2 linked regions of the Endozoicomonas gorgoniicola genome follow. Each later gene encodes a partner of the first gene's protein in a complex. Links are inferred from orthologs where the notes say so. Each region holds a gene or a part of one and is shown on either strand. Other genes may lie near its edges.

Region 1 (16,426 bases):
GGTCTGATGGTACCAGTGGCACTCTTTGCACTGTTATTGAGTCTGTTCTCCCTGACGTTATTTCAGTGGCTGCTGGTACTGCTTGATCGACTGATGTCGTATTTTTTGCTGGGTCTTGGCTGGCTGGATCAACCGATGTTCAAAAGCCTGGTGGTTGAACGTCACGATGTGGGAATGGTTGGCGTTAGCTTTGCCTTGCTGGCGGTTTTTATTCTGCTGGCGCCCAGGGCGTTTGTTTTTATTCGACTGGTGCCGGTTCTGCTCCTGCCGTGGCTGTTACCCAAACAGAAAACGCCAGAGCCCGGGCTGGCGGAGATAGCGGTGCTGGATGTGGGGCAGGGGTTGTCGGTGTTGATTCGTACCCATTCGCACAGTTTGCTTTACGATACCGGCGATGCGGTCTCGCCTCGTTACTCAATGGCTGAACGTGTTGTGGTGCCTTATCTCAGGCAGCAGAAGATCAGCAGTTTGGAACGGGTAGTGATTTCCCACGGAGACCGGGATCATGCTGGTGGTCTTGATAGTCTGATGTCATCCGTTCATGTCAGTAGTGTCTGGGCGGGTTCTGGTGTAGCAGATTATTCAGGCTATATACACCCCTGTGAGCCGGGCGTGTTCTGGGAATGGGATCAGGTTCGTTTTGAATTTCTTGCAGGCAGTGGCTCGCAGACCATGACGAACGATCGTTCATGTGTTCTGAAAGTAACGGCGAACGGGCAGTCATTACTACTGACCGGTGATATCAGTTGGCGGGTTGAAAAAGCGTTGCTGAAAGGTTCGAAGGTTCTGAAGTCAGACTACCTGCTACTGCCCCATCACGGTAGTCGATATTCAGGGTCGTCAGCTTTTCTGAATGCCGTTCAGCCTGAAGTGACATTAATCTCGGCGGGATACCTGAACCGGTTTGGTCACCCTTCGGCTGAAGTGCTTGACCGTCTGGAGGCTCTGGAAACCGATGTTTTCAACACGGCGACAGGTGGGACACTTGAATTTACCCTGGGCTTGCCGGTCGATCTACGACCCTGGCGACAGCGGCGCAGTCATTACTGGCAGCGACCACTGCTGTGATTTTTGCATTCCTGACATTATCTCCTATTTTATTTGCGGTAATTACTTATTCGTGCAAAAGGAATAATCAGTGAAAAAACGCATTGCCCATATTATTTTATTTTCAATGGTTCTTTTCTTTTTTCCTTCGGCTCGAGCCGTCAATTTTCAGCAATTCATTATTCAGCTGAACGGCATGTCATTACTGGAAATCACTAAGCGGCAGGAGCCGTATTCTCCGGGGACGAGTTATGACATTCGGGCAGTGTCTCCAGCCAATGGGCAGCTCGTTCAATATAACCTGGAGCCTGACACTTCAGATCAGGTTTCGGCATCGGCCTTCCAGTCGTTGCTTAACTGGTTTTCGGTTCATTTTTGGGCACCCACGTTTCCTGACAGTATCAGAGAAAACTCTATTCACAGTTTATTGCAAGCCCTGATTCTTACCCATCATAACTTAGGGTATCGTTCTTTTGCTGTAACCATTCATGGCGATGGTAATGCAGAATTGAGTATGCGGGCATCATCAGGCTCACGGATACAGGCAGAGACAACTTTACATTCAGCTGGGTCAGCTCCCTGGGATAGTTTTCTTGATTCAACGTCCACTTCAGACAATCGTTTATTGCATTATTTTTTTAATCATATGAATCATGCTCATCTACTTCGCTTCATCATTTTGCCAAGACAATTTAGCGATGCTGTCGGCTTTATGGATTTAGAGTTGCATTCGAGTAACCGCAGATTCGATTCTAATCTCAATGTTCAGGTCAGCCAGAGAGGGGAGGAGACGCTTGTTTTAAATGTTGTGGGGGTGGTTGATCGAAACGGGTTGCCTGCAGAAGTTCTTCAACAGCGAACCCCGTTTTCTGCTCAATTTGGCCAGCTGGAAAATTTGCTACCCGGGGCACCCGGGGCAATAGGTGAAGCCGTACCGTTGGGAATATCAGGCGCCGGTGTGCAATAAGCACCCAGCCCTTCAGGGCATACGGAGTGTCAATATCGGCAAAGTGAATGTTGTGGTAGTTAACCCCGGACCTTGTGCTGTGTTAAAGTTCTCAGATCACAGATAAAGGGAATAAACAGTGTTCGAACTGGTGAAATCCGGCGGTTGGTTAATGCTGCCGATCATACTTTGCTCTATTATTGCCATGGCTATCGTATTTGAGCGCCTGTGGACGCTCAGGCCTTCCCGTATCGCACCTCGTAACACTCTGTCCCAGGTATGGAAATGGATCAAAAGCAACGATCTGGATAGCAAGAAGGTCGCCAGTCTGCGTGAAAGTTCACCGCTTGGGGAGATTCTGGCAGCCGGTATCACCAATGCCCGTTATGGTCGTGACATCATGAAAGAGAGCATTGATGAACAGGCCGGGCGGGTGATTCACGAGCTGGAACGTTACCTGAACACGCTGGGTACTATTGCTGCTATCGCGCCACTGCTGGGTCTTCTGGGTACAGTAATTGGCATGATTGATGTCTTTACAGTCATCATGCTGGAAGGCACGGGCAATGCAGGTGTTCTGGCGGGCGGTATCTCCAAGGCGCTGATTACCACGGCAGCGGGGTTGAGCGTTGCTATTCCCTCGGTTATTTTTCATCGTTATTTTGTGCGCCGTGTTGATGAACTGGTGGTGGCCATGGAGCAGGAGGCTACCAAGCTGGTTGAAGTTCTGCAGGGTGAACGCAAGCTGAAAGACCGCAGCGAGGGTAAGTGATGAAGTTTCGTCGCCAGACCCAGGAAGAGGTGTCGGTCAACCTGACACCGCTGATTGATGTGGTGTTCCTGCTGTTGATTTTTTTTATGGTGTCGACCACCTTTACCCGTGAAACCCGGTTGGCGATTGATTTGCCGGAAGCCAGCGGAGAAGTGCAGGAACAGGTCCGTAAGCAGGTCGAGATTGTGATCGGTAAAGACGGTGATTTTTCCGTAAACGGTAATAGTCTGGTGAACAGTCGTCTGGAAACTCTTAAAACCGCCCTGGGTAAAGTGAGCGATGGTGACAGTACTCTGCCACTGGTGATCACCGCCGACGCTAACACCCCCTACCAGTCTGTGGTGACGGCCATGGACGCAGCCGGTCAGCTGGGCTTTGCCAACCTGAGCATGACCACCCGAAAACCGGCTGATTCTGACAGGGAGTGATAAGCTCCCTGATGTCGAGTAACAAGATGTCTACCGTTTCTCCGAAAACTTCTGCAAAATCATGGCGTGACCGTTTCAACGACTCGGTGTTGAACTGCTGGTATGGTTCCGGACGCTGGACTCTGCTGTTATTACCTTTCACGGCTCTGTTCAAGTGGCTGGCGCATCGACGTTGCTGGAAAATTATTCGCTCAGATCGCTGGCAACCACCGGTGCCTGTGGTGGTGGTTGGCAATCTGTCGGTGGGGGGTACGGGTAAAACGCCGGTCGTTGCAGCTCTGGTTAGATCATTGCAGCAAAAAGGCTATCATCCGGGCATCGCCAGTCGTGGTTTTGGAGCCGATACTCAGGATCTGCCATTGCGGGTTACACCAGACACCAATCCAGCCATCGCCGGAGATGAACCCGTTATGCTGGCACAACAGTTGCGCATACCGGTGATGGTCGACCCGGATCGTGTCTCCGCTGCCAAAGCGCTGGTTGAAAACTGTGGCTGTAACCTGATCATTACCGATGACGGTCTGCAACACTACCGTTTGCAGCGTCATGTTGAGATTGTGGTGATTGACGGTCAGCGCATGCTGGGCAATGGTTTGTGTCTGCCCGCCGGCCCCTTGCGGGAACCGCCGGAACGGCTGCAGGCTGTGGATCAGGTACTGGTTAACGGTCGTCCAGCCGGTGATCTGCCGGTAGATTTTGACTGCATCTATCTGGAAACCGATGACCTTTTACCAGTTGGCTGTTCGGATTGCGCTCCGCCTGAAGCCGGGACGGTTCATGCTGTAGCGGGAATCGGGAACCCTGAGCGGTTTTTCCAGACGCTTGAGTCCCTGGGTTTCAGCGTGATTCCTCATGCTTTTCCGGATCATCACCCGTTTGCCCCGGAGGATATTGTCTTTCATGACGATTTGCCGGTTCTGATGACTGCCAAAGATGCAGTAAAATGCCGGAGCTTTGCCGGATCAAATGCCTGGTATTTGCCGGTGCAGGCGCATATTCCGGAAACGGTGCTGAATAAAATCATTCATCTGGTTGAAACCAAAGGGCCGGATTCTGTGTCGAAGGTAATTCCGACAGGCTCCTGGTAGCCTGACCGGGAATAGGCTGCCCTACAGTGGTCGTAGCAAAGTCATGGATCAATATCACGGATAAGTATTATGGATAAGTATTATGGATAAAAAGTTGTTTGAGATTCTTGCCTGCCCACAGTGCAAGGGTGAATTAAAACATGCAAAAGATTCGGCTGAGTTGATTTGTCGCCCCTGTGGCATGGCATTCCCGATTCGGGATGGTATCCCGGTTATGCTGGAGGGTGAGGCGCGTACCCTGACCAGCGGTGAACGCCTTGATGAAAGCAAAGGCAGCAGTCAATCAGTGCGCTGATTTTCACAGTAAGTAGTAAAAAATTGAAAGAAAGATGGTTCCATGACTGAAACAGTCCGCCCTTTTACAGTGGTTATTCCCGCCCGTTTTGGCTCCAGCCGTTTACCGGGTAAGCCTCTGGCTGATATTGATGGCAAGCCAATGGTTCAACATGTTTATGAACGAGCCAGTGAGAGTCGTGCTCAAAGAATTATTATTGCGACCGACGATGAGCGTATTTTCAAGGCGGCGAAAAAATTTGGTGCTGAAGTGTGCATGACGTTGTCTGGTCATCCTTCAGGAACAGACCGCTTGCAGGAAGTCGCACGTTTGTATGAGATGTCTGACAACGAGGTGATTGTTAATGTGCAGGGGGATGAACCACTGATTCCGGCAACCGTCATTGACCAGGTGGCGGAAAATCTGATGGATAACCCGCACGCAGGCGCAGCGACACTGGCAGAACCGATCCGCCAGCGTGACGACTTGTTTAACCCGGCAGTGGTCAAGGTGGTGTCTGATAAAGACGGTAATGCCCTGTACTTCAGTCGCGCACCAATGCCGTGGGCTCGCGACAGTTTCGCGGCAAACTCTGACTCGTTGCCGGATATTGATGGCTTTCGACGGCATATTGGTATTTACGCTTATCGCGTGAACCTGCTTAACCAGTACGTTCAGTGGCCGCAAAGCCCGTTTGAGCAACTGGAATCTCTTGAACAGCTGAGACTGTTATGGAATGGTCATCGGATTCATGTGGCAGATGCTCTGGAAACACCGCCACATGGGGTCGATACTGAGCAGGATCTGGCAGTGGTTCGTCGTATTGTCGAAATGATGTCTTGATGAATATTGTTGAAAATTATTCCCTGAAAAGCCGAAACACTTTCGGTTTTCAGGTTTCAGCCCGTTATTTTGTAGAAGTTACCTCAGTTGAACAACTGCAGGAGGCATTGGGCTTTGCCCGGAAGCAGAAGCTGGACATCGTCCCGCTGGGTGGGGGAAGCAACCTGGTTTTAAGTGGTGATGTTGAAGCCCTGGTGATCGCTGTTAACCTGCGGGAACGTTCCGTGCTTGAGCGTTCAGATGAAGCCGTCATGGTTCGGGCCGGAGCTGGTGAAAACTGGCATGAGCTGGTGCGCTGGACTCTGGCTGAACAGGCTTATGGGCTGGAAAATCTGTCGCTGATTCCCGGCCATGTCGGGGCGGCACCTATTCAGAATATTGGGGCTTATGGTGTTGAGCTGAAAGACTCTTTTGAAAGCCTCGAAGCGGTTGAGATTCACTCGGGTGAACTTCGTCGTTTTTTTCTGAAAGAGTGTCAGTTTGGCTATCGGGATTCCGTGTTTAAACATGCCTTGCGCGACCAGTTTATCATCACATCCGTGAACTTTCGTCTGTCTCCCGGTTTGCAGCCAAAGCTTGGCTATGGACAGTTGCAGCAGGAGCTGGCGCAGCGCTGCGGTCATCGGTCGCCAACGGGTATGGAGATCAGTGAAGCGGTTGCTGACGTGCGTATGCAGAAACTGCCTGATCCAAATGTTCTGGGTAATGCCGGTAGTTTTTTTAAAAATCCGGTCGTGAACGCTGATGTTGTTAAACGGCTGAGAGCAGAGTTTCCTGATCTGGTTGCCTTCCCCTTTGATGAACAGTGGAAACTGGCTGCTGGCTGGCTCATCGATAAGGCAGGTTTGCGAGGTTACCGCGAAGGGTGTGTCGGTACCTATCAGTATCAGGCGTTGGTGCTGGTGAATCATGGTGGTGCTGAGCCCGATGAACTGCTTCATCTGGCTGGCGTCATTCAGCAAAAGGTGAAGGCGGTGTTTGGTGTGGCTCTGGAAATGGAACCGAGGGTTTATTAATCGTTAGTGCTGAAAGTCTGCCCTTGGCCAGAAAAAAATGGTCGGGTGCGTTTTCGTGAAGATATTTACCGGCTGAATGATGCGCTTCTGGCGAACTTTTAGCGTATTAATGGTTGTTTATAGCAAAAGGGCGTACCGAAAATGGTACGCCCTTTTTGTTTCAAATTGACAGAGGCTTACCGGGAAGCTTCTGTCTGGGAGTCAGACTGGTTGCTTTCCTTGGTTTGTCCAGCCTGCTGCCGCTTCAGTCGAGGGTCGTTCATGGCACGACTGCGGCGACGACGGCGAGCTGGTCTCTGATTTTCAGAGGTGCTTTCCACCTGTGCCTGAAGTTCAGATACGTCAGGAGCTGTTGTAGCAGCTTCCTGTTCTTCAGCAGCGGGAGCTGTTTCCTGAACCACTGGCTTCGCAGCTTTTTGTTGAGCGGCAGGTTGTTGAGCGGCAGGCTGTTGAGCAACAGGCTGTTGGGCAGCAGATTCTGCTGGCTTTTCAGCAGCTGGTTTTACAACCTGAGCGGTGTCTGCACTGGTTTCCTCAGGCTTTTCAGCCAGCTGAGTCAGGGCATTTTGCAGCTGCTCTACTGCATCACCAAAAGTCTGATCGGCCCGGGCTTCAGGCTGAGTGAGTTCTACTGGAGTAGTAACCGGAGCCGTCTCAACAGGGATCGTAGGCTGATGGCTCGCCGCTACCGCTTTGGCCATTTCAGTCATACGTGGTTCCCGAGTAGCATATTCAGGTGCTTCATTGCGTACGTCTGCAGCAGGTTCAGCTTTTTCTGCTGAGTCAGTTGCCTCGACTGCAGGCTTGGCAATGATGGGTTTCTCTGTTTTTTCTGCTTCAGCCGGAATCTGTAATTCAGGTTTTGGCTGTTGCGCTTTCGGAGCTGGTTGTGCGTCTGCAGGAGCAGCTTTCGCTACTGGCTGAGGCGCAGGCTTACGCTCTTTTGGTGTCTCAGCTCTTGCTTCCGGAGCAGGTTTGGCTTCCTGCGCTGCAGCTGGCTTTTCCTGTGCTTTTGGTTCTTGTGGCCTGGACTCCTGCGGTTTGGACTCCTGCGGTTTGGACAGGGATGGCAGCGTTGGCTGATCCTGTACATTGCGGTCACGCTGAGTCGGACGGTTGCTGCGACGACGCTGGGCAGAACCCGGACGGCGACGGCGACGGTTGTCTTCACCCTGTTGTTCAGGTTCCTGGTTCAGAGTATCGGCTTTATGGGCGTCGCTCCGGCTTTCATTGCGGGAAACCTGTTCTTCGCGGTCAAAGCGCTCCTGCTTCTGGCGCTGACTGCGACTTTCCTGACGATCCTGTCTCTGGCGAGGCTGGCGCTGCTGACGGTTGTCGCCCTGCTCGTTACGTTGCTCGCTGCGGGAGTCGCCACGTTGCTCGTAACGAGAGTCGCTACGATCCTGACGGCCGCCACGACGACGTTCGTTACGGTTCTGGCGTTGTTCGTCGCTCTGTTCGCGACGGTTGTCACGGGTTTCACGTTGCTGGTCGCGACTGCTGCGCTGTCTGCGCTGCTGAGGCTGCTGGCGTTCACGCTGAGGACGGGAAGAAGGCTGAGGCTTTTGACGGCTCTGGGTCTTCTTAGGCTGCTCTTCGGTGCTTTCTTCAGCGCCAAACAGTCCGCCCAGGGCTTTAACAAAAGAGCGGATCAGACCGGGCTTTTCCTGCTTTACAGGGGCTGGTTGAGCAGGCGCAACAGTCTTGACGGCTGCTTCCTGGCGGGGAGCAGGCTTGGCTGTAGCGACCGACTGTTCGACCGTGTCTTCAGCTTCCAGAATCTCGTAACTGCTTTCAACGTGTTCGGCAACATGGTCATCGCGCAGGCGTTGAACGTCGTAGTGAGGAGTGTCCAGATTGGCGTTTGGAATAACAATAACGCGAGCCTGGTGACGCTTCTCGATTTTGGCAATCATTGAACGTTTTTCGTTCAGCAGGAAGGCAGCCACTGATACCGGCACCTGGGCACGGATTTCAGAGGTCTTGTCCTTCATGGCTTCTTCTTCCATCAGACGCAGGATGGACAGAGCCAGGGATTCGATATCCCGGATAGTGCCTTGTCCGGAGCAGCGTGGGCAAACAACACCACTGGTTTCACCCAGGGATGGACGCAGACGCTGACGGGACATTTCCAGCAGGCCGAAGCGGGAGATGCGGCCAGTCTGAACTCTGGCGCGGTCCATGGACAGAGCCTGACGGATACGGTTTTCAACCTCGCGCTGGTTGCGGTTGTGGCTCATGTCGATAAAGTCGATCACGATCAGGCCGCCGATGTCGCGCAGACGCAGTTGGCGGGCGATTTCGTCAGCGGCTTCTAGGTTGGTGTTCAGCGCCGTTTCTTCGATATCGCCACCACGGGTAGCCCGGGCAGAGTTGATGTCGATGGATACCAGGGCTTCGGTCGGATCGATAACAATAGAGCCACCGGAGGGCAGGCGTACTTCACGCTGGAAGGCGGTTTCAATCTGGGATTCGATCTGGAAGCGGTTGAACAGTGGAATGCTGTCTTTGTAGAGCTTGATCTTATGCTCGTACTGCGGCATCACCTGCTTGATGAAGGTAACGGCTTCGTCATAGACAGACTGCTTGTCGATCAGTACTTCGCCGATGTCCTGACGCAGGTAGTCGCGAATGGCACGGATGATGACGTTGCTTTCCTGATAGATCAGCAGAGGGGCTGGCTGCTCGGCGGCCTCCTTGATGGAACTCCAGAGCTGAAGCAGGTAATCCAGATCCCACTGCAGTTCTTCCTGGTTACGACCCAGGCCTGCGGTGCGAACAATGACGCCCATTTCAGCAGGGATATTCAGCTGGCTCAGGGTTTCACGCAACTCAGCTCGTTCATCACCTTCAATACGACGGGAAATGCCACCGGCACGGGGGTTGTTTGGCATCAGAACCAGGTAGCGTCCAGCCAGGCTGACCAGTGTGGTCAGAGCCGCGCCTTTGTTGCCGCGCTCTTCCTTATCCACCTGGATAATGACTTCCTGACCTTCCTTGATGACGTCCTTAATGCTGGGACGCCCACCGGAATAGGATGAGTTGAAATATTCCCGTGAAATTTCTTTCAGGGGCAGGAAACCATGACGTTCAGCGCCGAAGTCAACAAAAGCTGCTTCGAGGCTTGGCTCGACACGAGTGATCTTGCCTTTGTAGATGTTGGCTTTTTTCTGCTCACGGGCGCCTGATTCTATATCCAGATCATACAGGCGTTGTCCGTCTACCAGTGCAACACGCAACTCTTCCGATTGAGTTGCGTTGATTAACATTCTCTTCATAGAGTACCGATACGGTTTAGAGGCTAGCCTCTCGTGCCGGAACGGCCCGCTCTTTCTTTTCCGGTTTGTCACTCGGGCTTAACACGATGCGGAGTAAACCGGTTTTATTAACTGCCATCAGACTTACACCGTCAGACCAGCATACAACACTTCTGTGGTCTGTGAGGGTAACGATATGACACATTAGTACTTCCTGAAGTGCTTGGTTCAGGCAAGTACTGGGCGCAGGAATGGAATTCTTACCGGGGAATGACTCGGCGTTTCAAAATAAATAAAGCCGATTATAATTGCTGACAGTCCCGGGACCTTCCTCACGCCCGGAATCAGGGGGCGTTGCTCGACAGAGAGTAGCTCTGTTTATGTTATCCACGGCTCTTGCCGTGCTCTATACCATGAAAATTCGATTTTATTACCTGGAGTGATGAAATCGAATTATCTGCTCATGGCTTAACTTCTGTCCCAAGTATTTCATCGACCCGGCATCGGGGAAGCTTTATGGTGATTCCGTGATGTCCTGAGTCGGCGACCGCTATTTTTAGCTCTGGTCTTGCCTGGGTTTCGTAAATCGAACTGCCCTTTCGGTTATGCGCAGGACAGTGCCTCAACTATATCAGTAATCTGTAAGTGCTTCAAATGAGCCAAAGCTGGTAAGATGCGCCCATGGACAGACGACTCAATGATTCCCGCGATTCAGCTTCTGCTCAAGCGGATCGCCCTAAAGTACGACTGGTCAGCATTGATGCTGATGATGCTGGTCAGCGTGTTGACAACTATCTGGTTCGGGTGCTGAAAGGTGTTCCGAAAACCCGTGTTTACCGGGTTATTCGCAAAGGTGAAGTACGGGTAAATAAAAAGCGAATAACTGCTGCCTATCGTTTGCAGGATGGCGATGTGCTGCGTATTCCGCCCATTCGTGTGGCTGAAAAGACCGATAAAGTCATAGTGGGTGGTGGCCTTACAGAAAAACTGGAGTCTTCCATTATTTATGAAGACGACCAGCTGATCATTATTAACAAGCCTTCTGGCATTGCGGTTCATGGGGGGAGTGGTATCAACTTTGGCGTGATTGAGGCGATGCGCAAAATTCGCCCGGACGCCCGCAGTCTGGAACTGGTACACCGGCTGGATCGTGATACCTCCGGCTGTCTGATGATTGCCAAGCGTCGCAGTATGTTGCGTTATCTGCATAACCAGTTTCAGGAAGACAAGGTCAGTAAAATTTATAACGCCCTGGTGATCGGGCGTTGGCCAAGTCGCAAAGTGCTGGTGAATGCGCCGTTGTTAAAAAACACACTGCAATCGGGTGAGCGCATGGTTCGGGTCGATCTGGACGGTAAAAAATCCAGAACCCGTTATCAGGTGCTGGAGCGTTACAACCACCAGGGTGAAAGCGCAACTCTAGTGGAAGCCAGCCCGATTACCGGGCGTACGCATCAGATTCGTGTGCATTGCCTGCATGCCGGTTACGCCATTCTGGGTGATGACAAATACGGTACAGACGAGGACAATAAACGCTACCGGAACTTTGGCCTGAAGCGACTGTTTCTGCATGCGGCACGATTGAAGCTTACCCTGCCTGATGGCACGCCTTTGACCGTTGATGCACCACTGTCGCCTGATTTGCAGGCTGTTCTGGAAACCCTTGGAAGTGAGCGCGACGGACCGTCAGCCTGATAGAGCCGTCAGCCTGATAGAGCCGTCAGCCTGATAGAGCCGTCAGCCTGATAGAGCCGTCAGCTTGATAGAGCCGTCAGCCTGATAGAGCCGTCAGCTTGATAGAGAAGTAGAGAATTAAATAAATTGGAAAAACGTTATTCATTAATTATTTTTGACTGGGATGGAACCCTGATTGATTCTGTCCCTGCTATTACCCGTTCTCTGGCTATTGCTGCTGAGCAGTTGGGGTTGCCGCAGCTGGATGATGTGGCTTATAAAGGTGTGATTGGACTGAGCCTGACGAATGCCATTCGTAAGCTGTATCCGTCACTGACTGATGAACAGTTGCAGCAGTTTATTAAACAGTACCGTGAAGAATACAACCGGCTTGAGACGCAGCCTTCTGTTCCGTTTCCGGGTGTCACAGACGGGCTGAACATACTGCGTGACCAGGGTATCACTATGGCGGTGGCAACGGGTAAGAGTCGAAATGGTTTAGACCGGTCCATGACTGCCAATCAGTACCATGAGTATTTTCAGGCGTCCCGTTGTGCTGATGAGACACGCTCAAAGCCTGACCCGTTAATGCTGAAACAGTTACTGGAAGAGCTGGATATTCCTGTTGAACAGGCTCTTATGGTGGGCGATGCCGGGTTTGATCTGCAGATGGCAGAAAACCTGGGGATGGATCGGGTGGCTGTCACCTATGGCGCCCAGCCAAAAGAGCAATTGTTAAATCACGATCCTGTGTTTGTTGCTGACAGCTTTGATGACCTGGTCGAATGGGTGAGCATAGCTGAACATGGCTGAACATAGCTAAACATAGCTACGCATTAAAAAAATAATCGTTGTTGGGCGCTAAGCCCCGGAGTAAAGATGGAAGATAACTGGAAGGAGTCTGAGTCGGTTCTGTCCGATAAGGATGATGGTAAGGCCTGGAAGCTGATTGAAAACCTGGCTGAAGGTGCATTGAAAGAGCAGCGTCGGGCTCGCCGCTGGGGTATTTTTTTCAAGCTGCTGACCTTTACCTGGCTGTTTGCCACCATTGGCATTTTTTATTCCGCTTTTCGTGTTGATGTTCCGGTAATGGAGCCTTCTGGTGGGCACACAGCGCTGGTGGATGTTAGTGGTGTGATTGCTGATGGTAACGATGCCAGTGCTGACGTTATTGTGGGAGGCTTGCGGGCTGCCTTTGAAGATCCCGGTACCAAAGGCGTTATTCTTCGTATTAACAGTCCGGGTGGAAGCCCTGTACAGGCAGGTTATATTTACGATGAAATTCGTCGGCTGCGTAGCAAGTATCCAGAGACGCCACTGTACTCCGTGATTATGGATATCGGTGCCTCTGGAGGCTATTACGTGGCTGCCGCAGCGGATGAAATTTATGCCGATAAAGCCAGTCTTGTCGGGTCTATTGGTGTGGTGTCATCAGGCTTTGGTTTTGTCGAGGCAATAGACAAGCTGGGCATTACCCGTCGTACTTATACAGCGGGTGAGTACAAAGCCTTTAACGATCCATTTCTGCCAATGGATGAAGAAGCGACTACACGCTGGCAGGAATCGCTGGACAGTATTCATCATCAGTTTATCAACGCCGTTAAAGCCGGTCGTGGTGATCGACTGACCGACGACAAGGTAATTTTCTCCGGCATGGTCTGGACAGGTGAAAATGCTGTCGGGCTTGGTCTGGTTGATGGTCTGGGGAGTGCGGGTTATGTTGCCCGGGAAGTGGTGGGTAATGAAACCATTGTTGACTTTACTGCCCGTCTGTCGCCACTGGAAAAATTTGCCAGAGATATGGGCGTTAGTTTCAGTGGTGCGGTCATCAAAACGCTGGGGCTTGAGGGTGTAACCCTCCGCTGACTGGCGGTCGCCGCTTTTCGCTGTCCGTTATCCGTAGCCCGCTGTTGGCAGTAACAGCTAATAGCCAACGGCGAATAGCGGAAGGCGGGCGGCGAACAGCGATTTTACTCAAATAATGTTAACACCTTCATTTAACCAGAATGCATATCAAAAAATAGTGTAACGCAAGGTTATCAATCGTCTACGATTAGTTCGCACTACTACTTGCGCGGGCGGTTGCTTATGCTTGGTTGTCTATTCAAACTATCAAATGTTTTTCCTGCTACTTTTTCTGTTTCCCGTAATAAATACTTTACGGTGAATTTTGTTCTGCCATTCTCTGCACTTGTATTTTGCGCGCAAGGCCTGATTGCACAAGAGTTAATGTCAGCCAGTTATTTGCCAGTCCGTAAGGAGATGGCTGCCTTTGCGATGGCTGCACTGGTCTTTCGTACAAATACAAACTTCTGGCCAATAAACACTGATAATTCTCAATACTCAGGCACTAAAAATAGTCCTGACAATTCATTACGGCCTTTCAACCATTTACCGGACAGGCAGCAGAGAGGGTGCTTTTCTAAAGTTTCAAAGGGAGATACTGAACAATTACTTAATGTGTTACATACATCTCCCCCTGGTTGTACTGTCGAGATAGAAGGCACTTACTTTCTTGATGCCAGTATTGACATCAAAGTTAACCTTGTTGGCAAGTCTTCTCTTCAGGAACCAGAGCCTGATGAACCTGTTGTTTTTTTCAGAATAGAAAGCGTCCGTACAGACAGCGATCAGAAAACAGGTTTCATGTCGTCCGTCCTGTCAGGGGAGCCGTTATCTTATACCAAATTCCCGGAAGCTGTTCTGGTAATGGATGAAAACAAAGACAGCCGCCTGAGAATTCACCCGTCAGCCAAACTGAATAACATCACAGTGCTCTCGCCACCCACTGATTTTGATCCACACAGAGGCTGCATGGATACTCGTATTATCTTTCAGGCAAATGCCGAGCCTTTTGTTGTAGGTATTTCTGAAAGCGCATCAGGTCATCTTTGTCATACATACCATCCTTCAAGCGGCATTATCAGTTACGGTAAGACAAGCGCCAGCACCACCACCAGGCAAAACAGTTACAACAGCGGAGGGGGAGGCGTAGCCTGGAGTAGTTACACAAACGCACATCATACTGCTAGTTTTTGGAGGGGCGGTAGTAGTAGTGGTGGTGGTGCCGGGGGGGATGACAGAAATCCCTGGCGCGATAAAACGATGGCTGAATGTCTTGCGGATATTATCCTGGCCAGCGAGGAACAAAGGCTGAAGCTGAATGAAATCTACAGGCGTTACCATGAATTACTCCAGGTAAGTGACTATGATAAAAAAAGCAAAAAGAATTCAATCAGGCATACCTTAAGCTCTTTACGTTGTTTTCAACGCCAGGAAGATACGTCCGGGCACGGGGGGTTCTGGTCATATGACCCCTCTCTCCGGAAACCTACAAGAAGTCGGAAATTAAAACGGCAGGAGCAACAGCCAGCTGTATATTCACCGTTCATCTCCCTTCAATACATCTTCCCTCGGGGTTTTACCCCGCCCCCTCCTCCTTTTACCCTGCGCCAACCCTTCTCTCAGCTTATCCCGCCCCTCATTCGGGACTCCACTTCTGAGAATTTATCTCCTCATTTACAGACTGAAACACCGCCGTTCCCGGATCGTGACCCAGGTTCGGAAGAGCGAAGTGCTTATGCCCTTCAGGGTTACTTCCGACACGGTCAATATCATTAAGCTCCCGTGTTGGGAGTTGCCCCGGGGCGCAAGCGTTGCACTCTTCCCAACCTGCAAGTCTGACTGGAGATCGATTTAGAATATATCGCTGTCCGCCTTCCGCCTTCCGCTGTCCGTAGCCCGCCTTAACAGCCAACAGCGAAAAGCGGATGGCGGACAGCGCTTTCGTTCAAATAATGCTAATACCTTCATTCAACAGCATATCGGTTAATCGTATAAGTGGGAGTCCGGTCAGGCTGTTGGGGTCATCGCCGCTCATCTTTGTGAATAACGTGATGCCCAGTCCTTCGCATTTAAAACTGCCGGCACAATCCAGTGGTTCTTCCTTCTTTATATAGCGTTCAACCTGTTCTCTGTTGAGTTGTCTGAAATGAACGGTAAAAGGTATGCAGTCGAGTTGCTTTTTGCCGGTTCTGGTATTCAGCAGGCATAAACCTGTATAAAAGGTAACGGCCTGATTGCTACAGGCCAGTAGTTGCTCGCTTGCGCGGTGATGGGTGCCGGGTTTGCCCAGAATAGTCTGCCCCAGTTGAGCTGCCTGATCGGAAGCAATAATCAGATGATCCGGGTAGCTCTCTGCCAGAGCCCGCGCTTTAGCTTCTGAAAGCCTGAGAGACAGGGCTTCAGCAGTTTCACCCGGCAGAGGTGTTTCATCAATATCCGGAGCCTGACATGAGAACTCAAGCTCAAGTCGTTCCAGTAGCTGTTTTCGGTAGGGAGAGCCGGAGGCGAGGAGTAGTTTCATTGTCGTATAAACAGTTAATAAGTTAATGAAAATAGTTGCTTGAGCTGTTGTATTGATCGCTGGTTTAGTCGTTATTCCCGGATGAGGAAATAACGGCAAACCTGTGGTTGTAAATGAAGCCTTGACAGGCAGGAAATTAAGCAGAAATTCTCGCCTTATACGCAGTTAAACCCTTTGACAGAGGGGTGACATGTCCCTATTATTGCGCCCTTATGATTATCGGGCAATTACCCAAAGCCTTTGATCCGCGAAAACTCGCGCGTCAAGGCAGGCAGTTTGAAGGTTCGCTGGCTCTGGAACAGTTTGGCCAGCTGGTGGACAGTCTGGCTGATGATAAGGGCGAGGTTAAGGTCTCTCTTCATTTTTATATGAGTGAAGACCACAGGGTTATCCTGGAAGGCACAGTGTCGGCAACGCTGAAAATGATTTGTCAGCGCTGTCTGGATGTAGCCGACATTCCGGTAACTGCTGACCTCCGGCTGATGGGTGTGTTGACAGATGAGCAAGCCAGGGCTTTGCCGGAAGACTTTGACCCAATGATGATGGGCGAAGAACCGGTTGAGCTGGTGCCTCTGTTGGAAGAAGAGTTGTTACTGGCTCTTCCGATCGTTGCCTATCATCCACCTGAAGACTGCCTGGCTCAGAAAAGCTTTACCACTGAGTCGGAAGAAGAAGCTAAAGCCTTTGCTGAACAGGTAGAGGAAGAGCGGACAAG
Region 2 (10,477 bases), 190 kb from region 1 along the record:
GAATATGGATCTGAATCATCATCTTCGGAAGTAAGCCTGACAGCTTCCGCCTCATCCGAGTTCCCCGTAAAGTAATCTCTACCGCACAGGCGAAAAAGAAAAGAAAAGAATCGCAACAACCAGCGCCTTACAGGACTTTGATGCTCAGGATTATCATAAGGCTCATGTCGAGAGTAATCAGAAGGGCGCTCCGGCGGTTCATTTCCGCCAGATCCGGTTGAGACGCTGCCCTGAACAGAGTGGCTACAGCTTCCCGCTCGTAACAAATGTACCTGATTAGAACCTGACCGATAAACAACGACTGTCTTTTTTTCTCCTGGTGTATTGCCTGAACCACACTGATAAAAATACTGGCTGCCTGCAAAACCGGAAAGGAAGACATGATTTTCATGGCCTATGCGATGATAATCTGAAATTGCCAGACAAAGCTCACTGGCTCCGGCATCTTCTGTAAAAAAAACAATTACCAGGCACAAGAGCAACCACTTCGAAGTTTGTCCCGCTTCAGTATTTGGCAAAGCCTGTTTCCCCTATAAAAACATTTGACCTTTTCACGAACACCACACGGTCTAGACTCAAATTGATTTCAGGGCAAGCAGGAAAGCATCATGGTTTATTATTCGAACCATGATGCTTCACAGACAGGGGCAAATGCCGTCACACAGTTGCTGATTACTTGCGGCTTCCTAACCACTCAATAACCAAAAACATAACAATCGCTACAACCATCAATGATAAGCCTGGCAGGAGTAAAGCTGGCTCCCCGGTCAGGGATTCATAGTTGAAAGGAGAAACATTCACTTCCAGAAAAGGGACTTCCTGACCCGAGCTGTTAAGACGGGTTTCCAGCGTCTGCTTCCAGGGCCAGACCTTGCCAAGAGCCCCAACCATCAAACCGGTTAACAGTGACAGAGCCAGATCACGGTGTTTACGTAACAGCCAGGACAGTATGTGTGAAAAACTCAACAGCCCGACAACACAGCCAGAGGCGAAAACTGTCAGAACCATCAGATCCAGCGTTTTCAATGCCTGCAGAACCGTAGCATACAAGCCCATCAGCAACAGCAGGAAACTACCGGAGATTCCCGGCAGAATCATCGCACAGATAGCGATCGAACCGGCAAAAAACAAAATCAACGGTGTTGGCGTCAGACTGGCAGGCGTCAGGGTACCAATCATATAGGCAGAGACTGCCGCCAGCACAAACAGTATCCCGCCAGTCACACTGTAATGACGAACCTGTCGAATCATGTGAAAGCCGGACACCAGAATCAGCCCAAAGAAAAACGACCAGATCAGTACCGGATATTCCGCCAGCAGATAACTGATCAGATGCGCGAACGATAGAACACTAATCAGAATGCCGCTGAATACACAGACAAGAAAAGTGCCGTCTACTTTTTTCCAGCAGGCTCCGATACCTTCGTTTTTCAACAGCAACAGCAGTGTCGGTGAAAAGCTGCGCAAAGAATTCAGCAGCCGGTCATAAATGCCGGTAATAAAGGCAATGGTGCCACCGGACACACCCGGTACCACATCGGCAGCCCCCATGGCCATACCTCTGAGCAGCAGCCCGAGAAAATCTGTTTTAACAGACATAATCTAACAATCCTGAATAGTCAGGCGTTGAGCCGCCTGAATTTAATTTTTTAAAAACCAATGTTCGGGTAAATCCCTACCGTATAACACCGCTCAGCATGGGAACAAACCGCACGAGTTCCAGCACTTCCTGATGAAACTCCTGCCCATGGCGTACCACCAACAGCAGTTCCTGATGAAAATCACCCACTGGAATCACCAGGCGTCCACCCTTTTCAGACAACTGTTCCAGCAGCTCTAAGGGTACCTTGCCCGGAGCAGCCGTTACCATAATCCCATCAAAAGGTGCCAGACCTTGCCAGCCCATGGTGCCATCACTCAACTTCAGGTGCGCATTGAACAGCGATAACCGCCGCAGCCGACTGCGCGCTTTTTCCTGTAATAGCTGTATTCGTTCCACGGAGTAGACCTGCTTCACCAGATGAGCCAGTACTGCAGTCTGGTAGCCGGAACCCGTCCCTACTTCCAGCACCTTATTCAACGCTCCCCCTGCCATAAGTGCTTCCGTCATACGGGCAACAATATAGGGCTGAGATATCGTCTGATTATGGCCTATAGGCAGGGCGGTATCTTCATACGCCCGCTGCGCCAGTGCCTCGTCAACAAAAATATGACGGGGAACTTCCCGCATGACTTCCAGAACATCCGTTGAAACAATCCCCTGCTCCGCCAGACGATTTATCAACCGGTCACGGGTTCGACGGGATGTCATTCCTATTCCCTTCAGTTCTGCATCCCTCATCCTTCAGCCTCCCAACCAGTGCTGTACCTGAGTCAATGTTCCGTGATCCGTCTGGTCATACTGCAGTGGCGTCACTGACACATAGCCGGCGGCAATGGCATGAAAATCAGTGCCGTCTCCGGCATCCTGCTCTTTACCCACCGATGTAATCCACCAGGCTTCCCGTCCACGGGGGTCAACCACTTTTAACGGCGCATCGGGTCGCTCACGATGCCCCAGTCGGGTGACCTTCATTCCCTTTATATCGTCATAAGGGAGGTTTGGTACATTAACATTCAGAACTGACCCGGGCGGCAGGGTTAACTGGTCCAGTTTCTGAATCAGCTCAAAGACGACACGCCCTGCTGCGGTAAACCCTTCATCGCTGTCACCGCACAGTGATACAGCAATCGCCGGTTTACGCATAAAGCGCCCTTCCAGAGCCGCTGCCACCGTACCTGAATAGAGTACATCGTCTCCCAGGTTAGCACCGTGATTGATACCGGAAACCACAATATCCGGCGCAGTTTCAAGCAGCACGCTCACAGCAAGATGCACACAATCAACCGGAGTACCATCAATGGCATAAAAACCATTGCCCTGAAGGCTGGGGCGCAGTGGACGGTTCAGAGTCAAGGCACTGCTGGCAGCAGTGCAGTTACGGTCAGGGGCGTACACCGAGCAATGACCCAGCCCTTTCAGACTCTGGTAAAGGGCAGCCAACCCCCGGGCAGTCACACCATCGTCATTGCACAACAGCAGGTTCAAACCGATCCCTCTCTTCACACAGCAGAAGTTCTCGCAGTATCGAAGTGGCAAAGCACCCTTTGGGTAACGCAAAGCTGACCTGCAGGGTCAGGTCATCATTCCACTGCCACTGCATTTGATCAGGAATAAGTCGTATAGCACGCCGCTCCTGCTTCATCCGGGCATCTTCCAGCCCTGACTTCAGAGCCGGATACGGCTCCAGCGTTGCCAGCTCCAGAGCCTTGCAGTCAGCTTCAGACAGAAGTTCACCTTCTCCCCAGAGCGGTGCCGTCAGCATCACCTCACCACGATGTATTCTCGCCATCAGTTCATCATTATGATCCCTGAGTATCAGGCTGCCACTGTCCTGAAATCCGGGTACGTCGCCCGCTATATAATCGAGCCAGTTGTTCTGGTTGACTCGTTCAGAAACAATGCGGTTAAACAGCCAGGAACGCGCGGCAGACAGGTACATTGAGCGTTTATTCTTGTGAGCCCGAAATTCACCGGCAAACATTTTGATGGCCCGTTCCAGATTTTCACCCCGTCGTCCGAAGCGCTGTTCACCAAAATAGCTGGGAACGCCCTTGACAGAAACAAGATCGAGCAATGTATCAAGCTGTTCGCGGTCAGCATCAACATTTTTCAGGGTGATGATAAACCGGTTGCCTTTCAACGCACCGGTTTTTAATTTACGCCGATGTCGGCTGACCTGCAGGATACGGATATTATCTTCCTGAAAATCACTCCAGCGAGGTTCTTCCATGCCCGGCATCCAGACACTAAACCACTGTCGGGTAATTCCGTGGCGATCCTTGCGCCCGGCATAGCTGACCGAGAGTCGTTTAACTCTGGCGAACCTGGCAAGCCTTCCTGCCACCCAGTCCGTATTTTCACCCTGTTTTTCAACATAAAGCAGAACATGCTCCCCTTCGCCGTCCGGCTCAAAAGGCAGCAGTTCCTCAACAATAAAATCTTCAGGCTGTTCTTTAAACAGCGCCTTGCCTGCAGGGTCACCCCATGCATACGCCCAGTCCATGGGATAGGAAAGATCACTCATACATATTCACTTGAACTTGAAATAGACACTTGAAATAGACACTTCAATTAGCCGCTGTGTTGTTTCAGGCAGCGTTTCATTCAACAGAACGTGGGCTTATCAAAACAACAGCATGGACAGCTATACCTTCCTTACGTCCGGTATAACCCAGTTTTTCGGTAGTGGTCGCCTTCACGTTGACACAGTCTCGTTCAACGCTCATATCTTCAGCCAGATGGCGGCACATGGTTTCAATATGCGGAGCCATTTTCGGCGCCTGAGCCACAATGGTGGCATCCATATTAACGACCGAAAACCCTTTCTCTGCCAGCAGGCTGACCACATGACGCAATAACTTACGACTGTCGATGCCTTTATAGCGAGGGTCGGTATCCGGAAAATGCTGACCGATATCACCCAGGGCAGCCGCGCCCAAAAGGGCGTCGGATACGGCATGCAGCAGCACATCCCCGTCAGAGTGAGCCAGCAGGCGTTGGGGGCTGGAAATTTTGACACCGCCCAGAATTATATGATCACCGTCGCCGGGTTCGGCAAAACGGTGGACGTCAAAACCGTGTCCTATTCGCATCAGACTGTCTCTATCAATTTCGCTTGTTGTTGCAGATACAATGAGGCCAGTGCCAGATCTGAAGCTCTGGTGACTTTAATATTGTCGCCATGACCTTCAACTATACGCGGCTTATGACCGGCAAATTCCATAGCGCTGGCTTCATCCGTAATGTTCACGCCTGCTTCCATGGCCTTGCTCAGCCCGTCAATCAGGGGTTTCAGGCGGAACATCTGAGGGGTCAGAGCATGCCAGAGGTTCTCACGATCCACCGTTTCAGTGGTAACGCCATCTTTGTTGGAACGCTTCATGGTATCCCTGACCGGCATCCCCAGCAAACCACCAATGGGGTCGTTTTCAAGGGATTTCACCAGCCAGTCCAGATCAGACTGGCGAATACACGGACGTGCAACATCGTGAACCAGAACCCAGTCTGTGTCTTCAGCCAGCTCATCCAGTACGGCCAATCCGTTCACAACCGAGTGATAACGCTCTTTGCCCCCTTTTGCCAGAATGATACGAGGGTCTCGCAGCAGTGCCACTTCCGGATAATATTCATCATCAGCCCCTAACACCACGACCAGCTTTTCCAGTAACGGAAAGTCCAGCAACCGCTGCAGGGTATGTTCCATCAGGGTTTTGCCCTGAATTTCAAGATACTGTTTAGGTATATCTGCATTCATGCGGCGCCCTACGCCTGCTGCAGGCACGACAGCCCAGTACTTATCACGAAGCGTTTCACGAGAACGAGTCATTGCGGTACTCACTATTAATCCACCGGATAATCCGCCAGACGACTGATGGCTGCATGGCAGCACGGGAAGTTAATCATAGATAAGGTAGAAGGTTTCGTCCTTGCGAACCATACCCAGATCGAGCCGGGCCTGTTCTTCAACGATTTCCAGCCCATTTTGCAGTTCAACCACTTCCGCAGCCAGTGAACGATTACGCCGATAAAGGCGCTCATTTTCATTCTGCTGGCGCTCAATCTGTTCGCGGGTATAAAGCAGCTCACTGATACTGCCTTCGCCAAACCAGAGCTGAGATTGCAAAAAAATAAATGTGATGGTTAGAACCGAAATGACCAGCTTGTGCATGTAAAATTCCCTGATATGCAGCCTGTCAGTTTAACAAACCACCAGGGCATGATAAAAGCCAGTATTGCAGGGAAAACTTAAAGGGAAAACTTAAATAGAAAAAACATAAGCAAAAAGGGAGGCATATTGCCTCCCTTTTTATGGGGTTAACCCGGAATCACAAGGTGATTCAAGCAGCCAGATTATGCACGCTTGAATTCAGCCAGGCCGCGGTAAGGCGCCTTTTCACCCAGAGCTTCTTCGATGCGCAGCAGCTGGTTGTACTTGGATACACGGTCAGAACGGCACAGGGAGCCGGTCTTGATCTGGCCAGCCGCAGTACCAACCGCCAGGTCAGCGATGGTAGCGTCTTCAGTTTCACCGGAACGGTGAGAGATAACGGCAGTGTAACCAGCGTCCTTAGCCATCTTGATCGCTTCCAGAGTTTCGGTCAGGGAACCGATCTGGTTGAACTTGATCAGGATGGAGTTAGCAATACCCTTGTCGATACCTTCTTTCAGGATCTTGGTGTTGGTTACGAACAGGTCGTCGCCAACGATCTGGATCTTGTCACCCAGGATGTCTGTCTGGTACTTGAAGCCGTCCCAGTCAGATTCGTCCAGACCATCTTCGATAGAGATGATTGGGTACTCTTCACACAGCTTGGCCAGGTAGTCAGAGAATTCGTTGGAGGAGAAGATCTTGCCTTCACCCTTCATGTTGTACTGACCGTCAACGTAGAATTCGGAAGCCGCACAGTCCATAGCCAGAGTGATGTCAGAGCCCAGCTTGTAGCCAGCCGCTTCAACCGCTTCCTTGATAACTGCCAGAGCGTCAGCGTTGGAAGCCAGGTTTGGAGCGAAACCACCTTCGTCGCCTACTGCAGTGTTCAGGCCTTTAGCAGACAGTACTTTCTTCAGGGCGTGGAATACTTCAGCACCCATGCGCAGACCTTCGGAGAAAGTCTTGGCAGAAACAGGCTGAATCATGAATTCCTGAATGTCTACGTTGTTGTCAGCGTGCTCACCACCGTTCAGGATGTTCATCATTGGAACAGGCATGGTGAACTGACCAGCAGTGCCGTTCAGGTCAGCAATGTGCTCGTACAGTGGGATGTTCTTGTCGGTTGCAGCCGCTTTAGCAGCCGCCAGGGAAACCGCCAGAATAGCGTTCGCACCCAGTACTTCCTTGTTTTCAGTACCGTCCAGCTCGATCATCGCCAGATCCAGACCTTTCTGGTCCTGAGCGTCACGGCCCAGCAGAGCTTCGCGGATCTTGCCGTTTACGTTGGCAACAGCTTTCAGAACGCCTTTGCCCAGGTAACGGGACTTGTCGCCGTCACGCAGTTCCAGAGCTTCGCGGGAACCAGTGGAAGCACCGGAAGGAGCAGCCGCACGACCCATAGCACCGGATTCCAGGATAACGTCAACTTCTACAGTTGGGTTACCACGGGAGTCCATGATCTCGCGACCTTTGATTTCAACAATCTTAGACATGGTATTTACTCTCAGCATCTTCTCATTGAAGAGAAACGTAAGGGGAACTTAATAAAGCCGGGAATACTATCGAATTCCCTGAGCGGAAGTACCGAACCAGTAATGGATATTTCGCCACATCACGCAAACCATTGACGCAGGTCAAAAGCGCAGTTGCGTGGCCGCAAGCCCGGAATCAGGTTGCATCACCCATTTGACGACGCAACTATACCAACTCTCAGGCGGTTATCAACTATTGCAAAGTCGGACATCGCAGGGCCCGAAAACACCCTTATGAGCACACGAATTAACACAAAAGAATGAATTACACCCTAATAAACAGCACACCCGGCCAGTTAAAACTCATCTTTAACATCTTGTGTTATGCGGGGTGCCATTAAGGCATCAAGAAAGGCCTGATCAAAGTCCAGAGGCTCTTGTGTCACACTACTGCAAACAGGGGATGCATAACTTGTAGGGGTCGAACACGGGGTGTCCCGGTCAAAAGACCAGTAATGATACCCTCCTAACTTCAACTCCCTTCCATCGGAAACCATTTTTGTGATATCAGCCACCATTGTAACTTCATCTACCTGATCATTAACGCCTATCATAGGGGTCAATGCTATATCCCTAAACGGTACACCATGAACATGGTTCAAACTCTTTGCAGCATTAATGGCAGACTTCGCCATATCACAACGTCCCTCCGAGTCATGGGTACAATCGCTTGAACCATAATCCATTACCATTAAGTTCACGGTATACTCCAGTCCGCTCTTTCTTGCAGCATCCAGCGTCCACTTCCCATAAAGTGTAAGTGGATCGACCCGGGGATCTGGCCCCCCTCGCGCTGAAATTGTCAGACTGACTGGCAGCTGCATCCCCCTTTTTTTATAATCTTTCTGAGCCGCAGCCGCAAACTGCATTAAATTGTAAATCGCTTCCTCGCTGCCAGATTCGATATCAAAATCCAGCCCGGCAAAACTAGTCGAATTATAACGATCAACAAACGCCTTCATTCCCGCCTCAGAAGAGCAGGTAAAGGTGGCATTGGCCCCCCCGGTAGAGATCACATACTTAATACCATTTTGTACAAACCGCTTTATATTGGCATCTGCAAGTTGTTGTGCGTCCACACCTCCCCAGGTTTCGTTCCCACACTCACCGGTAGCAAAAGCCCATGTGACCAGTTTATTGCCCGGCAAGAGTTGCGATGGCGAATCCGCCAGATCGGTCGAAAAGGAAGGTTCCTGCAATTCACAGTCCTTATAAGGTAACAATGGCACGGGCTGGCTTTGTCCATGTACTTTTGTACTAATAACATAGGTATTCCAGTCCATGTTAATACTGATGTCTTTGTAAGGAGAAAAAATGACTTCATCGCCAAGTGCAGAAGAAATAGAAGGGAGTCCTACAAAACCACAAACACTGGAAACTGCGAGAAAACGAGGTATGTTCATAGCAACTTACTGACTTAAGACAGTTAATACACAATCAGCAAGTCTAGCTTTCAAACTGGCACAAGGGAAAAAATCATCAATACCTGAGAATAACTTAATGCGCCGTTACCTTCCCTTCACCTCCCTCCCTTTAATCTATCCGCATTGTTAACCAATGGTGAGATTGGAAAAGCCTGAATTCGTATCATAAGTGCATAACCTCTGTAACCAGAGGATTGTTTCAGAACCTTTGAAGTGAATCAGAACTCAGGGGTATTCTGTAAAGCAACCAAACCATACAGAGGAAGCCAAGGATGGCCTATACACACCTGAGCTCTGAAGAGAGATATTATATCGAAACTGAACTCAAAAATGGGACTTCACAAAACAAAATTGCTAAAAAGCTTGGCCGTTCACAGCCTACCGTGTCGCGAGAAGTAAACCGCAATAAAGGGCAAAGAGGGTACAGGCACCAACAGGCTAATCGCACAGCTCGGCAGCGGCACAAAGATAAGCCAAAAGCTATTAAGCTGACAGACGACATTAAACAACGTATTTCAAACGATATCCGTTCAGATTGGAGTCCTGAACAAGTGGCTGGAAGGCTTGAAAAGGACGGTGTAATCAAGCTGCATCATGAGACGATTTATCAATTTGTAGCGGATGATAAACGGCGCGGAGGCTCGCTCTATAAGCACTTGAGGCACCAGAAAAAAACTTATCGAAAGCGATACGGTTCAGCTCATAACCGAACCGGTATACCAAATCGGGTTGGCATTGAAGAACGCCCCGAAGTGGTCAACAACAGAGAGCGAGTTGGTGACTGGGAAGCTGATACTGTAATAGGTAAAAATCATAAAGGAGCCATCGCTACATTAGATGAACGAAAAACCAAGCTTCGCCTTGCTGTCCCTCTACCAGGCAAGAAGGCAAAAGCGGTTAAACAGGGAATAATTGACGTACTCAAGCCTCTGAAAAGGTTTGTAAAGACAATAACATACGACAATGGAAAGGAGTTTGTTCAGCATGAATCAATTGCCAAAGCTTTAAAATGTGACAGCTACTTTGCTGCCCCCTACCATTCTTGGGAAAGAGGCCAGAATGAGAATGCTAATGGTTTGCTAAGGCAGTATTTCCCCAAGTCGATGGAGCTTAATGGCGTGACAGAAAAAGATGTCATCATTGCAGTGGATAAGCTGAACAACAGGCCAAGAAAGTGCCTGGGCTACAAGACTCCTTATGAGGCATTTAAAGAGTCAACTGGAATAGATGCAAGAAAAGTCATGGGTTATGCACTTATGACTTGAATTCAGGAAGTATGCCTGACGCGATTCATCAGAAAACTATTGATCAGAAAATGAGCTGTCAGAAAAACAGGCACAAATGGATAGCTGCCGGTAGTCTTCTGACTGTCATGCTGTCAGCACTGTATGCGTTCAGTAGTTCATCCGGAAATGAACTACCCCCGTCGCCTTCAACGACAGAAAACAGGGCGCTGGTTTCTATTGTCAGCACTAAGCCTGGCACCTACCGGTATTCACCCTCGTCGGCCTGTGTAGGAACAATCTGGCTGGGCGGGAGGCTCAAGTTATGAATTTTTCAGTGCTGCTTATGGTCAAATACCCAGAATCAGAATATTTGATAAACTCCAATATCTTTGCTCTCTGATTGAGCAGTAGCTTTTCTAGCTGTGCAATTCTGACATTTCCTACGCTTACCCGAATAAGCTTTGGTGGAAAGCCGTGTTGTTGTGAAAACTCTATGAAATCTTTGTCTTTACTGACAATAGTGAGTTGATTTTCTTTGGCAT

The links.
Region 2: the proteins of rne (region 1) and eno are in contact, whole or in part, in a solved structure (PDB 2FYM), measured with the Escherichia coli proteins. The link is inferred for Endozoicomonas gorgoniicola from one-to-one orthologs.

Annotation. Positions count from the first base shown.
Region 1 is NZ_JAPFCC010000001.1:2,682,264-2,698,689, reverse strand. What follows is about bases 6,391-10,019. They hold rne (ribonuclease E), read right to left. Parts: upstream 9,693-10,019; coding sequence 6,591-9,692; downstream 6,391-6,590. Other genes in these bases: murB (UDP-N-acetylmuramate dehydrogenase), read left to right, coding at 6,391-6,414. Outside these bases: NX722_RS12405 (DNA internalization-related competence protein ComEC/Rec2), read left to right, coding at 1-1,068; NX722_RS12400 (hypothetical protein), read left to right, coding at 1,139-2,014; NX722_RS12395 (MotA/TolQ/ExbB proton channel family protein), read left to right, coding at 2,133-2,765; NX722_RS12390 (ExbD/TolR family protein), read left to right, coding at 2,765-3,193; lpxK (tetraacyldisaccharide 4'-kinase), read left to right, coding at 3,205-4,281; NX722_RS12380 (Trm112 family protein), read left to right, coding at 4,364-4,576; kdsB (3-deoxy-manno-octulosonate cytidylyltransferase), read left to right, coding at 4,619-5,398; more of murB, read left to right, coding at 5,398-6,390; 23S rRNA pseudouridine(955/2504/2580) synthase RluC, read left to right, coding at 10,353-11,366; NX722_RS12355 (HAD family hydrolase), read left to right, coding at 11,493-12,158; NX722_RS12350 (S49 family peptidase), read left to right, coding at 12,225-13,211; NX722_RS12345 (forkhead box protein), read left to right, coding at 14,055-14,966; NX722_RS12340 (Maf family protein), read right to left, coding at 15,136-15,711; NX722_RS12335 (YceD family protein), read left to right, coding at 15,924-16,426. UniProt on the Escherichia coli protein: Endoribonuclease that plays a central role in RNA processing and decay. Required for the maturation of 5S and 16S rRNAs and the majority of tRNAs. Also involved in the degradation of most mRNAs.
Region 2 is NZ_JAPFCC010000001.1:2,489,777-2,500,253, forward strand. What follows is about bases 5,101-7,921. They hold eno (phosphopyruvate hydratase), read right to left. Parts: upstream 7,247-7,921; coding sequence 5,954-7,246; downstream 5,101-5,953. Other genes in these bases: ispD (2-C-methyl-D-erythritol 4-phosphate cytidylyltransferase), read right to left, coding at 5,101-5,429; NX722_RS11400 (septum formation initiator family protein), read right to left, coding at 5,499-5,771; NX722_RS11410 (glycoside hydrolase family 18 protein), read right to left, coding at 7,582-7,921. In the rest of the region: NX722_RS11360 (hypothetical protein), read right to left, coding at 1-116; NX722_RS11365 (hypothetical protein), read right to left, coding at 128-382; NX722_RS11370 (DUF368 domain-containing protein), read right to left, coding at 673-1,599; NX722_RS11375 (protein-L-isoaspartate(D-aspartate) O-methyltransferase), read right to left, coding at 1,676-2,311; 5'/3'-nucleotidase SurE, read right to left, coding at 2,345-3,088; tRNA pseudouridine(13) synthase TruD, read right to left, coding at 3,066-4,127; ispF (2-C-methyl-D-erythritol 2,4-cyclodiphosphate synthase), read right to left, coding at 4,204-4,695; more of ispD, read right to left, coding at 4,695-5,100; more of NX722_RS11410, read right to left, coding at 7,922-8,688; NX722_RS11415 (IS30 family transposase), read left to right, coding at 8,982-9,974; NX722_RS11420 (hypothetical protein), read left to right, coding at 9,986-10,261; NX722_RS11425 (DUF5615 family PIN-like protein), read right to left, coding at 10,251-10,477. UniProt on the Escherichia coli protein: Catalyzes the reversible conversion of 2-phosphoglycerate (2-PG) into phosphoenolpyruvate (PEP). It is essential for the degradation of carbohydrates via glycolysis.